Regions from separate parts of the Bacillus sp. JJ1562 genome, predicted to be linked through region 2. Evidence: riboswitches for the same ligand, from Rfam matches in the RefSeq annotation. Region 2 holds a riboswitch; each other region holds the start of a gene.
What was found. A riboswitch is a leader RNA that binds a small molecule or an ion and turns the genes downstream of it on or off. The one in region 2 is predicted to bind S-adenosylmethionine.
Positions count from the first base shown of each region.

Region 1: another riboswitch for S-adenosylmethionine. It lies ahead of V7097_RS16440 (carboxymuconolactone decarboxylase family protein); the one in region 2 lies ahead of V7097_RS05575 (PLP-dependent aspartate aminotransferase family protein).
Region 3: another riboswitch for S-adenosylmethionine. It lies ahead of V7097_RS00630 (sugar ABC transporter substrate-binding protein); the one in region 2 lies ahead of V7097_RS05575 (PLP-dependent aspartate aminotransferase family protein).
Region 4: another riboswitch for S-adenosylmethionine. It lies ahead of V7097_RS14425 (methionine ABC transporter ATP-binding protein); the one in region 2 lies ahead of V7097_RS05575 (PLP-dependent aspartate aminotransferase family protein).

Region 1 covers NZ_JBALOQ010000024.1:132,194-135,407, forward strand. Annotated here, with positions in the region: gene V7097_RS16435 (hypothetical protein) at 1-286, opposite strand, end outside; gene V7097_RS16440 (carboxymuconolactone decarboxylase family protein) at 600-1,268, opposite strand; SAM riboswitch class I at 1,402-1,508, opposite strand; gene tenA (thiaminase II) at 1,628-2,308, opposite strand; TPP riboswitch at 2,404-2,504, opposite strand; gene V7097_RS16450 (immunity 22 family protein) at 2,783-3,157, opposite strand.
Region 2 covers NZ_JBALOQ010000008.1:19,019-22,232, reverse strand. Annotated here, with positions in the region: gene V7097_RS05575 (PLP-dependent aspartate aminotransferase family protein) at 139-1,938, opposite strand; SAM riboswitch class I at 2,036-2,148, opposite strand; SAM riboswitch class I at 2,428-2,534, opposite strand; gene xylB (xylulokinase) at 2,637-3,214, opposite strand, start outside.
Region 3 covers NZ_JBALOQ010000002.1:117,410-120,623, forward strand. Annotated here, with positions in the region: gene V7097_RS00620 (CarD family transcriptional regulator) at 1-234, shown strand, start outside; gene V7097_RS00625 (lipoate--protein ligase family protein) at 354-1,181, shown strand; SAM riboswitch class I at 1,458-1,613, shown strand; gene V7097_RS00630 (sugar ABC transporter substrate-binding protein) at 1,770-2,846, shown strand; gene V7097_RS00635 (sugar ABC transporter ATP-binding protein) at 2,890-3,214, shown strand, end outside.
Region 4 covers NZ_JBALOQ010000022.1:40,521-43,734, reverse strand. Annotated here, with positions in the region: gene V7097_RS14435 (MFS transporter) at 1-661, opposite strand, end outside; gene yeiL (transcriptional regulator YeiL) at 742-1,413, shown strand; SAM riboswitch class I at 1,601-1,702, shown strand; gene V7097_RS14425 (methionine ABC transporter ATP-binding protein) at 2,022-3,047, shown strand; gene V7097_RS14420 (methionine ABC transporter permease) at 3,037-3,214, shown strand, end outside.

The sequences.
Region 1 (3,214 bases), on a different contig from region 2:
CAACAGCTGATTCGTATGTTTCATAGAATGTTGGTTCTCCTGATGTCTCTGACATTTCCAACTTTCCAATTCCCATTAGGTCCAAAGTTCCTTCTTTATTTTCACTTACCCAATTCTCAATCTCTCTTATATCACTTTGGGTCAGCTTCACCATTTCAAATTCATTAACTCTGAATAATGATAAAAATTGATTCGCTTCAACTCGAACCTGAGGAATCGCTAACGAGCTAAAAATAGCTGCTGCTGCAACTCCTGAAATAAGTAATTGTTTTGTTTTTGATTTCAAAGAACTACATCCCTTTCTCGTTTATATATCTTTTTGTTCTGTGATTTTCTGACTGCCAGCATGTTGAAGATTTTCTCAAATATCGTCCATAACTGATTAAGCGTCATATTGATTATAAGATATTATTTATTGAATATCAATAAATAATTTATCTTAGTTAATATATTATTATTGATTGATCAAATCGTTTTTGAAGAGGTAATTACAGCTATGAGAGGATTGTGGGAGTAAGTATATAATTAAAATATGAAAAAAGGAAACACAAACCTTTGGAGTAAAGTTTGTGTTTCCCATCAATTAGATTATTGTCAAATTACTTCTCATCATAGGCATTGAGTGCATTTACACTATGTGCCAACGCAGATCCTGCTTTTAATGCAACAGCAACGAAAATAGCTTCCGCGATTTCTTCCAAATCGGCACCCGCCTTCTTGGCATTTTTCGTATGAAGGTCGATGCAATACGCGCAGCCTGTTGTGTGTGCAGAAGCAACCGCAATCAACTCTTTATCCTTTTCTGTTAAATTTTGTACTTTGAGAGATTTTGTATCAAAATCAATAAATGCTTTAAATGCCTCACCATTTAAGTCAGCAAATTCTTTCAGTCTTGCAAAATAGGCTGCTTTATAAAGCTCCTCATCGCCGTTTCCATCATATGCATTTAGTGCATTCACGCCATGTGCCAAAGCAGAACCTGCCTTCAATGCTGTTGCTACAAAAATGGCCTCTGCCACTTCTTCTCTAGTAGAGTCATTCTTTTTCGCATTCCCAACATGTAAGTCAATGCAATATGGACAACCCGTGATATGGGCTACCGCCACTGCAATCAATTCCTTCTGCTTCACGGATAGTCTTCCAGCAGCTAAAGCTTGGCTATCAAACTTTATGAAAGATTGAAAGGCTTGCGGTGCATACTTTTTCAATTCCGGAAGTCTTCCGAAATATTCCTTTTTATACAAGCTATCAGTTTTTGCTATTGACATTAAAAATCTCTCCCTTTACTATTATTCACCAATTAAAATACGACTTTCCTTATGGATTTACTCACCTTAAATGAAAAAAACTGCGAAATTCAAAAAGCCCCTTCCGACGAGGAAGAGGCACTATGTACATCCAAACTCATCTTTCAAGCATTAGCTTGCTGGAATTAGCACCTTGTTACTCTCAGTAACGGTTGCTGCGGGATCAACGGACCAGGTTCCTTCCCCGACTCTTGATAAGAGAAAATCGTATTTAATTTAGTATTATTAATAACCTTACCTGAGTTGACAGAAGATTGTCAACGTAAATATCGGATTATTTCGAAAAATGTTTTTTTACTTTTAATCATAAGATCTAACACTTATAGTTTAATCGGCCACTCGTCTAGGTTTTCCGCCATATCCCAAAACATGTATTCAAACATGCTTGTCTTGACGACGATTTCTTCAAGTGCTGCTAAATCTCGTTCTGGTTTACCAGTTGCGATTTCATTGATTAGATTTTTACAATCTTCAGCTAACGCAGTAAATTCATCCGATGAATACATTTTCACCCATTCACCGTAAAATTCATGATCAATGGCTCCTGGCCATGTTACTAACTCTTTACCGATAAAGCTATAGCTCCATGCACAGGCAAGGACAGCTGCGACAACATTTTCAACCCCTCCAAGTTGTGCCACATTCAGCATGTAGCTTGTGTATGAAGTCGTAGTCGATGCGGGCTTGGTTGCCTCGAGCTCTTCATTAGATATACCAAATTTTGATGCATATTGGCGGTGAAGATCCATTTCTATCTCGAGTGTGCCATGCAAAAGATTTGCAAAAATAGACATCGTTTTTAGATCAGGAGCCTTTGCACTCCCTAATGCAAATAGACGGCTATACTCTATCAGGTATACATAATCCTGCTTCATATAATGCTTGAACTTTTCCTTTTCTAACCAACCCTCGCCAATCCCTTTCACAAAAGGATGCTCCAAATACGAACTCCAAATCGGCTCTACTCGATTCCATATACGGTCTGTAAATAAACTGCTCACTTTTATTTCCCCTTTCTATTTTCGACATCGGGGAGATAAAAAACAAAAACCCATCACTAGTGACTAGGAATGGGTTCGGCAATAAATATACGTTTATATTACCAACTCCACTTCCCTACGCTAGTGTTACCTAGATCAGGTTCAAAGGGTCGATATTTCTACCTCTCAGCACTTTCATGCACCCCTAGTCGAATTGTTAGATTATTAACTTATTAGATATAAGTTAAACATAGCAGGTGAAAAAAAGCAAATGTTCGGAACTTTCATTTATAATTTCATTCTTTTGGTTAGTGATTTACACACGTTTTCTTTACTCTCTGGACAAATTAATGTACTGACCAAAATCAGGAAATACGTTCTTGTTTCTCACTGATAATATTATTATTATTTGTATTGTAAAGAAGTTCTTCTAGAAAAACTATCTCTGTGTTACCCATCAAATATGTCTATTCTCCATACTTATTAAGTGTTTTCTTACTCATAATTTGTAGCAGTAATAAAATCAAAAGCATCAGTTGAAGTAATTTCATTGTTATACTCAAAATTGTATATCAGAATTACTGCATTATATGATTTTTTTAAGTCTATACTATTCTTAATTTTTGGGATGATAATTTCTTCATACGAACAACCGTCTAATAATGTGGAAATATCATTACTACTATTCTTATATACCGCTTTTTCTATAGTATCCTCATCTGTTTCATCCATATCAATATTAAAATCGATAAAAAATTTGGAAGGGACAGACTCGCCATCCTCATCATACGATAAATCTACATACTCTCCTATAGAGTCCTCTTCTTTAATATTACCTAACCAAATAGAAACCCATCCTTGTTTTTCCATTATAGTATCCTCCTATTTTAATCTAAGACCTTCGGGTAAAGACGAAACCCCACCCTC
Region 2 (3,214 bases):
CTTGGCTCCCATAGAACCTTGGATTCTAGTAAGCTGTAGCCTTCTTCTCGCTACACTCATCCCTTAGTTCATAATTTAATAGATTCATTTACAATCATCCCCTACCTCTAGTGGTAGGGGAATTCTCAATAATAAAAGTTAAATTTCGCATGCATAAGTCACAATTGAACCTCTGATACGCTGTGCTTCCTTATAGGTACATCTGTTTTGAACAACCTCAAGGCCTGCTTCTTTAGCAACCTCAACTGCTCGAGGGGAAATAACACCTTCTTGGAGCCAGAAAACTTTTGGCTGTATTTTTGCTGCTTCTGCCGCTACGCCAATCGCCGCTTCAGGACTTCTGAATACTTGAACGATATCAACCTTAAACGGAATAGAAGTTAGATCTGGATATGCCTGCTCTCCAAGTACTTCTGTTTCTCTTGGATTAACAGGTATAATTTTATAACCAAGACGCTGCATTTTCCGTGCAAGTCTGTAACTTGGGCGGGCTGGATTTCCACTTAGACCAACGACAGCAATTGTTTTGGCGCGCTGAACTTCCTTTCCTTCAACCTCTTCGCGAATAAATGTAGATTGAAGTGCCCAGCGTATTACTCCCTCATCGTTAACCGCTGTATCGCCTTTTTGTTCACCTTTTGATGAAATTCCTGTCGCTTCATAAAATGCCTGATCCAAATCATTTACTAAATCACGGTATGATTCAATTCCAACCGATAGTCGGATTAACTCTTCACTAACTCCTGTTTTTACTAACTCTTCCGCACTTAACTGCTGGTGGGTTGTTGATGCAGGGTGGATAATAAGTGATTTCGCATCACCAACATTTGCCACATGTGACCATAATGCAATATTATCAATAACCTTTTTACCAATATCCCTACCACCCTTAATACCAAAGTTTACGATAGAACCAAAACCATCTCGTAAATATTTGGTTGCTAGCTCATGGGCTGGATGTTCTTCAAGACCAGGGTAGGATACCCATTCGACCGAAGGATGTTCTTTTAGGAAATTTGCAACACGTAATGCATTTTCATTATGCTTTTCGATACGCAGGTGTAATGTTTCAAGACCCTGTATCAATAGGAATGCACTATGTGGACTTAAAGATGAACCAAAGTCTCTTAAAAGCTGAACTCTAAGCTTTGTACTAAATGCTAAAGTCCCGAATTCATTCGCATATCGAATTCCGTTATAGCTTGAATCTGGCTCAGTAAAACCTGGAAACTTCTCACTGTTCCAATTAAAACGTCCACCGTCAACTACAACTCCACCAATCGTTGTCCCATGTCCGCCAATCCACTTTGTTGCGGAGTGAATCACAATATCCGCTCCCCATTGGATTGGTTTACATAGATATGGTGATGCAAATGTGTTATCAATAATGAGCGGTACTCCATTTTCATGTGCAATTGCTGATACTGCTTCAATATCTAATACATGCAAGCTTGGGTTTCCAATGGTTTCAGCAAATACAGCCTTTGTTTTCGGCGTAATAGCTTTTCTAAAATTCTCAGGATCTGTTGGATCAACGAAATGAGTCTTAATTCCATATTTCGGTAGTGTAACAGCGAAAAGATTGTAAGTTCCGCCATATAAATTTGAAGCTGCTACAATTTCATCTCCTGCTTCCGCAACGTTCATGATGGAGAGAGCAATCGCGGCCATTCCCGAAGATGTTGCTACAGCTGCGACACCATCCTCCAATAACGCAATTCGTTTCTCAAGCACATCAACAGTTGGGTTACCAATACGAGAATAAATATTCCCTGACTCATCAAGACTAAAAAGACTTTGAGCATGGTCAGTATTATGAAATACGAATGAACTTGTTTGATAAATTGGTACTGCTCGTGAACCAGTTGTCGGATCTGGTGATTGACCTCCATGTAAAAGTATCGTCTCATCATCATACGTTTCATATTGTTTTGTCATTATTTTGACCTCCAAATTTATATTTTTACAAATTTGCTAGATAAGTACTTACTTTATGTAAATAAAAAGCCCCCTCAACATAAGAAGAGGGGGCCTCATCTTATCTTTCAGATGCTGAGCGCATCTGCAGGAATTAGCACCTTTTCAAGCTTTCACTTGAAGGTTGCCGGACTTCTTCGGGCCTGTTCCCTCAGTCTCTCTGGATAAGAAATCTTTTATTAAATTGACGCACTAATACGTTAATTCTTCAACTTTATAAAGTATTATAGAATAGTTTGTTTTTTCAGTCAATGTATTTTTTGAAAAATTTATTTTTTTATAAAATTGACGCCACCCTATTTCTTGTTACAACAAGGAAATGTGGCATCCTATCCACCCAATTTTCTTTCGCAATTTATTGATAAGCGCAGATTTTGGTAAAAATAACAAACCCCTTCTGTAAGAATACAGAAGGGGTGCAAGAATATACACATTCATCATACGACCGCCTTCTCATCTTCGGAATAGAAATACTTCCTCTGAACTTGGCACCGTGCATTCAAATGCTGGTTGCCGAGGTTTCACAGGGTCAGCCCCTCCACCTCTCTTGATAAGAAGAATTGCATTATTTGACTATATATTAGAAATGTTAAACATTTTAGATGATTTAGTCAATGGATTTTTATAAAGTTTTAAATAATCTAACTAGGGTTACGTTTTTACTTCCTAAACTCTTTCAATCTTTCATTTAGTGTCTTTGTTTGTGTATAAACCTGTTGATAGATTGCAAATAGCTTCTGATATGCCTCCACATTTTCTGGAATTGGTTCATATGTTTTGGAGGTTTCGAGGAATGCACCGGCACACTCTTTTAATGAGGTAAACCAGCCAGATCCATATGCAGCAAGCATTGCCGCCCCCATTCCAGGACCTTGTTCAGAAGTTAATTTTTCTATTTTCGCATTAAAAATATCAGCCTGCATTTGTAGCCAAGTTTCGTTTTTCGCACCGCCACCAATTGAAATAATGGTATCAATTGTTTTTCCACTGTTTCTAAAAATCTCAATGGACTCGTTTAACGAAAATGTAATACCTTCAAGAACTGCACGTGCAAAATGCTTTCGTTCATGGGATGCATCAATACCAATAAAACTGCCTCGAATGTTTGAATCTGCATGAGGGGTCCGCTCCCCAACGATGTAAGGAGTAAATAATAGACCATTGCTACCAGCTGGCACTTCATCGACACCTTCTAAAAAATGATCAAAAGCTTCGTCCTTTGCAAAAGTATCCTTGA
Region 3 (3,214 bases), on a different contig from region 2:
ATTTCAAATATAATTAATACATTGATGTGTAAAAAATACGAACTTGAAATGGCTGATAAGAAAATAAGTGAACATGATCGAAAACTTCTTCTTCATAATCAAAAAATATTGTTCAAAGAGTTAGCCATAACGTTGGAGACAACAGTTGATGCAATATCGAAAAAGGTAAATACAATGATTAGTCAGAAAATGAGTAAATCCTCACCCCTTGAAATTGCGAAATTTATTAACTAACAAACTGGGCTATAATGGCTCTTTTTTTGATTTCTATATTTTAATTTACAGTGCATTTTTAAGAACAGTTTCCGAGTTGTGTTATAATAAAGTCCTATTACATAATAGGAGTATGCCGTATGACCGAAAGTCTTTTACACCAGCCGAGCTGGCGGATTATTGATCAATCTAGTCTAGGCTATCAATTTGATGCGTTACAATCGTTTGCGATAGATGACACACTTTGTGCGTTTGTGGGTAAAGGCGAATCACCAGCCACAGCGCGATCTTGGGTTCACCACCAGACCATTGTGCTTGGGATTCAGGATACGAAATTGCCTTTTCTTGAGGAAGGGATAGAGCTCCTCGAATCAATGGGCTATCGTGTGATCGTACGAAATTCGGGTGGGCTAGCAGTGGTGCTTGATGAAGGAGTACTAAACATTTCGCTAATTTTTCCTGAAACGGAAAAAGGAATTGATATCAATCGTGGCTACGATACAATGCTTGAGCTGATTCGAAAAATGTTTGAAGGCTATGAAGTTGATATCGTGGCACGCGAAGTTGTCGGATCGTATTGTCCTGGCAGCTATGATTTAAGTATAGATGGAAAAAAATTTGCGGGGATATCCCAACGCCGCCTTCGTAACGGAGTGGCTGTGCAAATTTATCTAGGTGTGACCGGAAGTGGTTCTGAACGAGCAGAAATAATCAGAAGATTTTACGAGATGGGGCTACAGGGGGCTGAAACGAAATTTGTCTACCCGGATGTGAAGCCGGAAACGATGGCTTCCTTGACAGAATTGATCGACCCTAACCTCACTGTACAAACCGTCATGCTACTATTACTTCAAACATTAAAAAAAGAAAGTGAGCACATCTTCGCTTCACAGCTTTCGGCAGAAGAAATGCCATTATTTGAACAAAACTTTTTACGAGTACTTAATCGGAATGAGAAGGCATTATAAAGGATCCAGGGGGGACGGTTCTCCTGGTTCCTTTTTTTTATGGGGGAACTTGGAGGGGGAGCGCGTAATTGCGCATGAATCATCCGGAAATGCGTTTTAAATAAGATAATTGCTTCATAGTCAATTGCATTTGCATCCTCGTACAAAAGGTATCTTACAACTTTTAAAAACTTTTCCATTATTAAAATATTTTTTATAATAAAAATATTGAATTTTGTTTTTTTGCGTGGTATGATTCTCGTCAAGTAAGTTAAATGAATATGATTGCTGTACTTTCTCTTATCAAGAGTAGGCGGAGGGATTTGGCCCGATGACGCCCAGCAACCGACCGTAATTCCATTGTGAAATGGGGCGAATTTTTTCGCCGGGTATTGACCCGCAAGGCACGGTGCTAATTCCAACAGAAGGATGATTCTTTCTGGTAGATAAGAGGTGCGAAGACTTTTGTATGCTTCAAGCCTCTTTCTGATAAGAAAGAGGCTTTTTAATTTTTTAAAAAAACCTCAAATAACAGGAGTGTGATGACTTCCAGCTTGAGTAGACAGATGTGAAAAATAAGATTACATACAAAATAGGGGGAGAAAAACAATGAAACTAACAAAACTATTATTTACTACATTATTAATTATCGCAGTATTAGTTGGCTGCCAACCGAAAGTAGCAGATGAAACAGCAAAAACTGATGGCGAAGAAGTAAAGAATTCAGATCATCCATTAGCAAACAAAAAAATCGCGTTAATCATGCAACAAAACTTAGGAACTTTTTCAGCGCAATATATTGAGGGTGTTGAAGAACAAGTGAAAAAGTTCGCAGGAGAAACAACCGTTTTTACATCTGAAGGAGACCTCGCTAAAATGGCGTCAAACGTTGATGCAGCAGTAAACCAAGGCTTTGATGCGATTTTAATTGACCATGGAACAAAGGAAGCTCTTCAAAGCTCTGTACAAAAAGCGGTCGACAAAGGAATCCCAGTCGTTGTGTTTGATGCAGAAGTGGAAGTTGACGGTGTAACTGTTCTTGAGCAAGGCGACCAGCAAATGGCACAAATGACCCTTGAAAAATTAGCGGAAGACGCTGGTGGTGAAGCAAATATCGTTAAAATTTGGGTTGCGGGCTTCGCGCCAATGGAGAGACGTCAGCTGGCATACCAAGAGTTTCTTGATAGCAACGATGGCATTAAAGAAATCGCAACATTTGGTGCAGCAACAGCAAACACTGCTCTTGATACACAAGCACAAATGGAAGCTCTATTAAAGCAGTATCCTGAGGAAGGTCAAATTACAGCGGTTTGGGCAGCATGGGATGAATTTGCGAAAGGTGCTGTTCGTGCCATCGAACAAGCAGGTCGTACAGATATTAAGGTTTACGGAATTGACATGAGTGATGAGGATTTACAAATGATTCAAGCAGATAACAGCCCATGGGTTGCGTCTGCAGCGGTTGATCCAAAAGATATCGGACGCATCCAAGTTCGTTTTGCCTATCAAAAACTAAACGGTAATGAAACACCTGAACGCGTAAAATTAGAGCCAGTTTTCGTAACAAAGGATGCACTTCCAGCGGAAAAAATCACAACTGCGGAGCTTGACCAGTACATTGAAGGCTGGGGTAAAAGCGAACAGGGCTACACAGACGAGTTGAAAAAGCTTGAGGCTGGTGAGTAAAAAAGAGGACCGCCCGTGGTCCTCTGTAAAGGAGGATATGTAGATGCCTTTACTTGAAATGAAGGAAATGACAAAAAGCTTTGGAAAGGTGATTGCTCTTGAGCAGGCTTCTTTTGAACTTGAAAGTGGTGAGGTTCATGCCTTACTTGGTGCAAATGGAGCAGGCAAAAGCACGCTGATGAAAATTCTATCGGGTGCTTACGAGCTTGACACAGGAGTAATTACCCTCGAAGGAGAGCCAATTGACATTCGTTCTCCGAAGGATGCGAAAACATACGGTATCCACTGTGTCTATCAAGAGGTTGACACTGTGATTGTACCGCAGCTTACCGTTGCCGAGAATATTTTACTTGATACTTTTTCGACCG
Region 4 (3,214 bases), on a different contig from region 2:
TAGCATGTGCAGCTTGAAGTAAAATGACAATAATAAGTACTAACATAAAATGTTTGATGCGAAATAGATGTAACATACTTACTTTTTGTGTCTGATCTACTTGTGGCTTTTTAGATAAAATATCAGGCGCACTCATAAAACTAAGACACAAAAATCCAATTATACCGAGCAATAGTGCCCAGAAAATAACTTCATCTCCAAACATTCCTGTAAAAATGGTTAAAATTATGCCGACTGAGACAAATCCAATGGATCCCCATCGACGACTTCTTCCATAGTGTATTAACTGTTTACTTTGCACAAGGACACTAGCAGCACTATCTAAAGCTGGCATCAAAGTTGGATAAAATATGTGTAAAACAATCGTTACTATTAGTAAACTAGCAAAGGAACTTGCCGGAATATAACAAAGAAGTGCAACCAGTGTGCCGATTCCTGCCACATTTAATTGAATTTTATGGCTAAATCTCTCTGATAAATAAGGAAATGCAAATAATGTGGACAGGCCTCTTGCGATTAAACCGAGGCTCATGATTAAACTAGCTTCTGAGACTGTAATTCCTTTTGTAAAAATCATCCAACCTGACCAATAAGGTAGAAAAATACCCCATGTCATAAAAAAACTAAAAAAATGTGTACTCATCCAACGTTGTGTATTCATACTTACCCTCCTTATTGATCGCATGATATCATGGAATATATAGAATTAATATGAGATATCTCATGTTTTTGAGGTGGAGTATGGAAATTTACAAAGGTGAGAAGAAACGGCTGTATTTGGAAAATAACTCAATAGCACATCTATTTTCCTTTCAAGTTGAAGAGTTTATAGAAGTGCACGAATATCAACGTGGTGAATGGATTATTCAAGAGGGAAGGAGACCGGATTTTTTATTTTATGTAACGGAAGGAAAAGCAAAAATATATGTAACACATCAAAATGGGAAAGTATCTTTAATAAATTTTATTAGTGCAAATGACTACATTGGGGAGATGGAATTATTAAATGATGTGTACTATACAAAGGGAATTCAAGTATCAACGAAGACTATTTGTTTTGCACTTCCATTTTATCGATATCGCGCAAAATTACTTGGGGATACAAAGTTTCTACGTGAATTAACTAAGTTATTAAGTGTAAAAGCAACACTTATGGCAGCAAAGTATTCACAGAGCCTCGCTTTCCCTCTTGAAAATAGGCTTGCCGATTTTATTTTGCAAACTGCTGATGAAGGGATTTATAGGGAGAAACACGTAATAGTTTGTGATTATTTAGGTGTATCTTATCGGCACCTATTGCATGTACTTACAAAATTTTGCGATAAAAATTACCTGCAAAAGGAAGGTCGGAACTACCAAATTAAACAACACCATTCCTTGTATGAACTTGCCGAGGTGTTGAAAAATAAATAACTATATAGATAAAAGGATATTGTTCAATCACCAAATAGGAAAAGTTAAATACTCATTTAGATACATTATGATTAACCGTATCATAAGTAAATTATTACCTAAAATAATAACAAGAATTTTTAAAAAACTTATTGACAATTAAAGGTGTTCCATGTAACTTATTAAGTACAATTAAATTATCGATGAATTCTTATCCAGAGAGGTGGAGGGACTGGCCCTTTGAAGCCTCGGCAACAGACTAGTTAGTACTGTGCCAAATCCTGCAAGCAAAGAGCTTGAAAGATAAGAAGAGAAGATTAAATTTAAACTTTAAACTCTCTTCTTTGGTGAAGAGGGTTTTATTTTTTGCCAAAATTACGTGCTCATTGGTCAATTAGGGCATTGAATGAATAGGGGGGATGGGAAAGTATGGCTCCGTAACTAGAAAGATTACATATAAAAAAATACTATGCCGATTAGACAACTAAAGGCATCTTTATCCAATAGCTTCTTTTGATGATATTGGAATAAGGATGCCTTTTTTTCTTGTCTTTTTTAAAGGGGATTCGTTTTCTAGGAGTAAAACTTTGGGTCATTAAAAGTGACCATAAACAGAGGGGGATTACAAGTTGATTAAGTTTGAGGAAGTAAGTAAGGTTTTTAGTTCCGGTGGGAAAGAGATACAAGCGGTAAAAGATATTTCCTTAACAATTTCAAAAGGAGAAATCTTTGGGGTGGTTGGATTTAGTGGTGCTGGTAAAAGTACATTGCTCCGACTCGTTAATTTACTGGAACGTCCTACGTCTGGAAGGGTATTGGTTAACGACTTAGACATTTCTAGTATTTCTCAAGCAAATCTACGGAAATTACGAAGAAAAATAGGGATGATCTTTCAATCTTTTAATCTTTTTAACTCACGTACAGTATATGGAAATATCGCTTATCCTTTAAAACTTGCTAAGATGCCGAAACAGCAAATTGACAACCGTGTGAAAGAATTACTTCAATTTGTTGGTTTGCAAGATAAGGCAGATCAATACCCAGAGCAGCTCTCGGGTGGACAAAAGCAAAGAGTCGGTATTGCAAGAGCGCTTGCGACATCACCAGACATTCTTATTTGTGATGAAGCGACTTCTGCGTTGGATCCCGAAACAACAGGAGAAATCCTTCAATTATTACGTAAGGTTAATGAAGAGTATAATATTACAATTTTGCTTATTACTCATGAGATGCATGTAATCCGTAGTATTTGTCATCGAATGGCCGTTATGGAAAATGGATCTGTGATTGAAGAAGGAAATGTTTATGATATATTTTCGAACCCACAATCAAAAACGACGAAAAACTTTATTAGTTCTGTGTTAAACGACAAGCTTTCTAGCAAACTTTTAGAAAAATTGCGCAATAACCATTCAGGAAATTTGTATCGTGTGATTTTTTCAGGTGGTGCTTCTAGTGAGCCAATACTGTCACGAGTAACGAGAAAGCATGGGATTGATTTCAATATTATTTACGGAAGCATTAACGAGTTACAGGATCAATTGTTTGGTAGTTTAATTGTTGAGTTTCAGGGTTCCGATCAATTAATTCAGCAAGTAATCAATGAACTTGAACAAATTGTTGAAATAAGGGAGGTGATTAACCATGAGAGTTGATTGGAGTACATTTTGGCCTCGTATTGTCGAAGCAACTGGTGAAACGATTTTGATGGTAGTTTTTACGTTAGTTTTTTCAAGCATTATTGGTATAGCAATGGGGGTGCTCTTTTTTGTCACACGTAAAGGGAACATATTGGAAAATAAATATATATTTCTCGTACTTA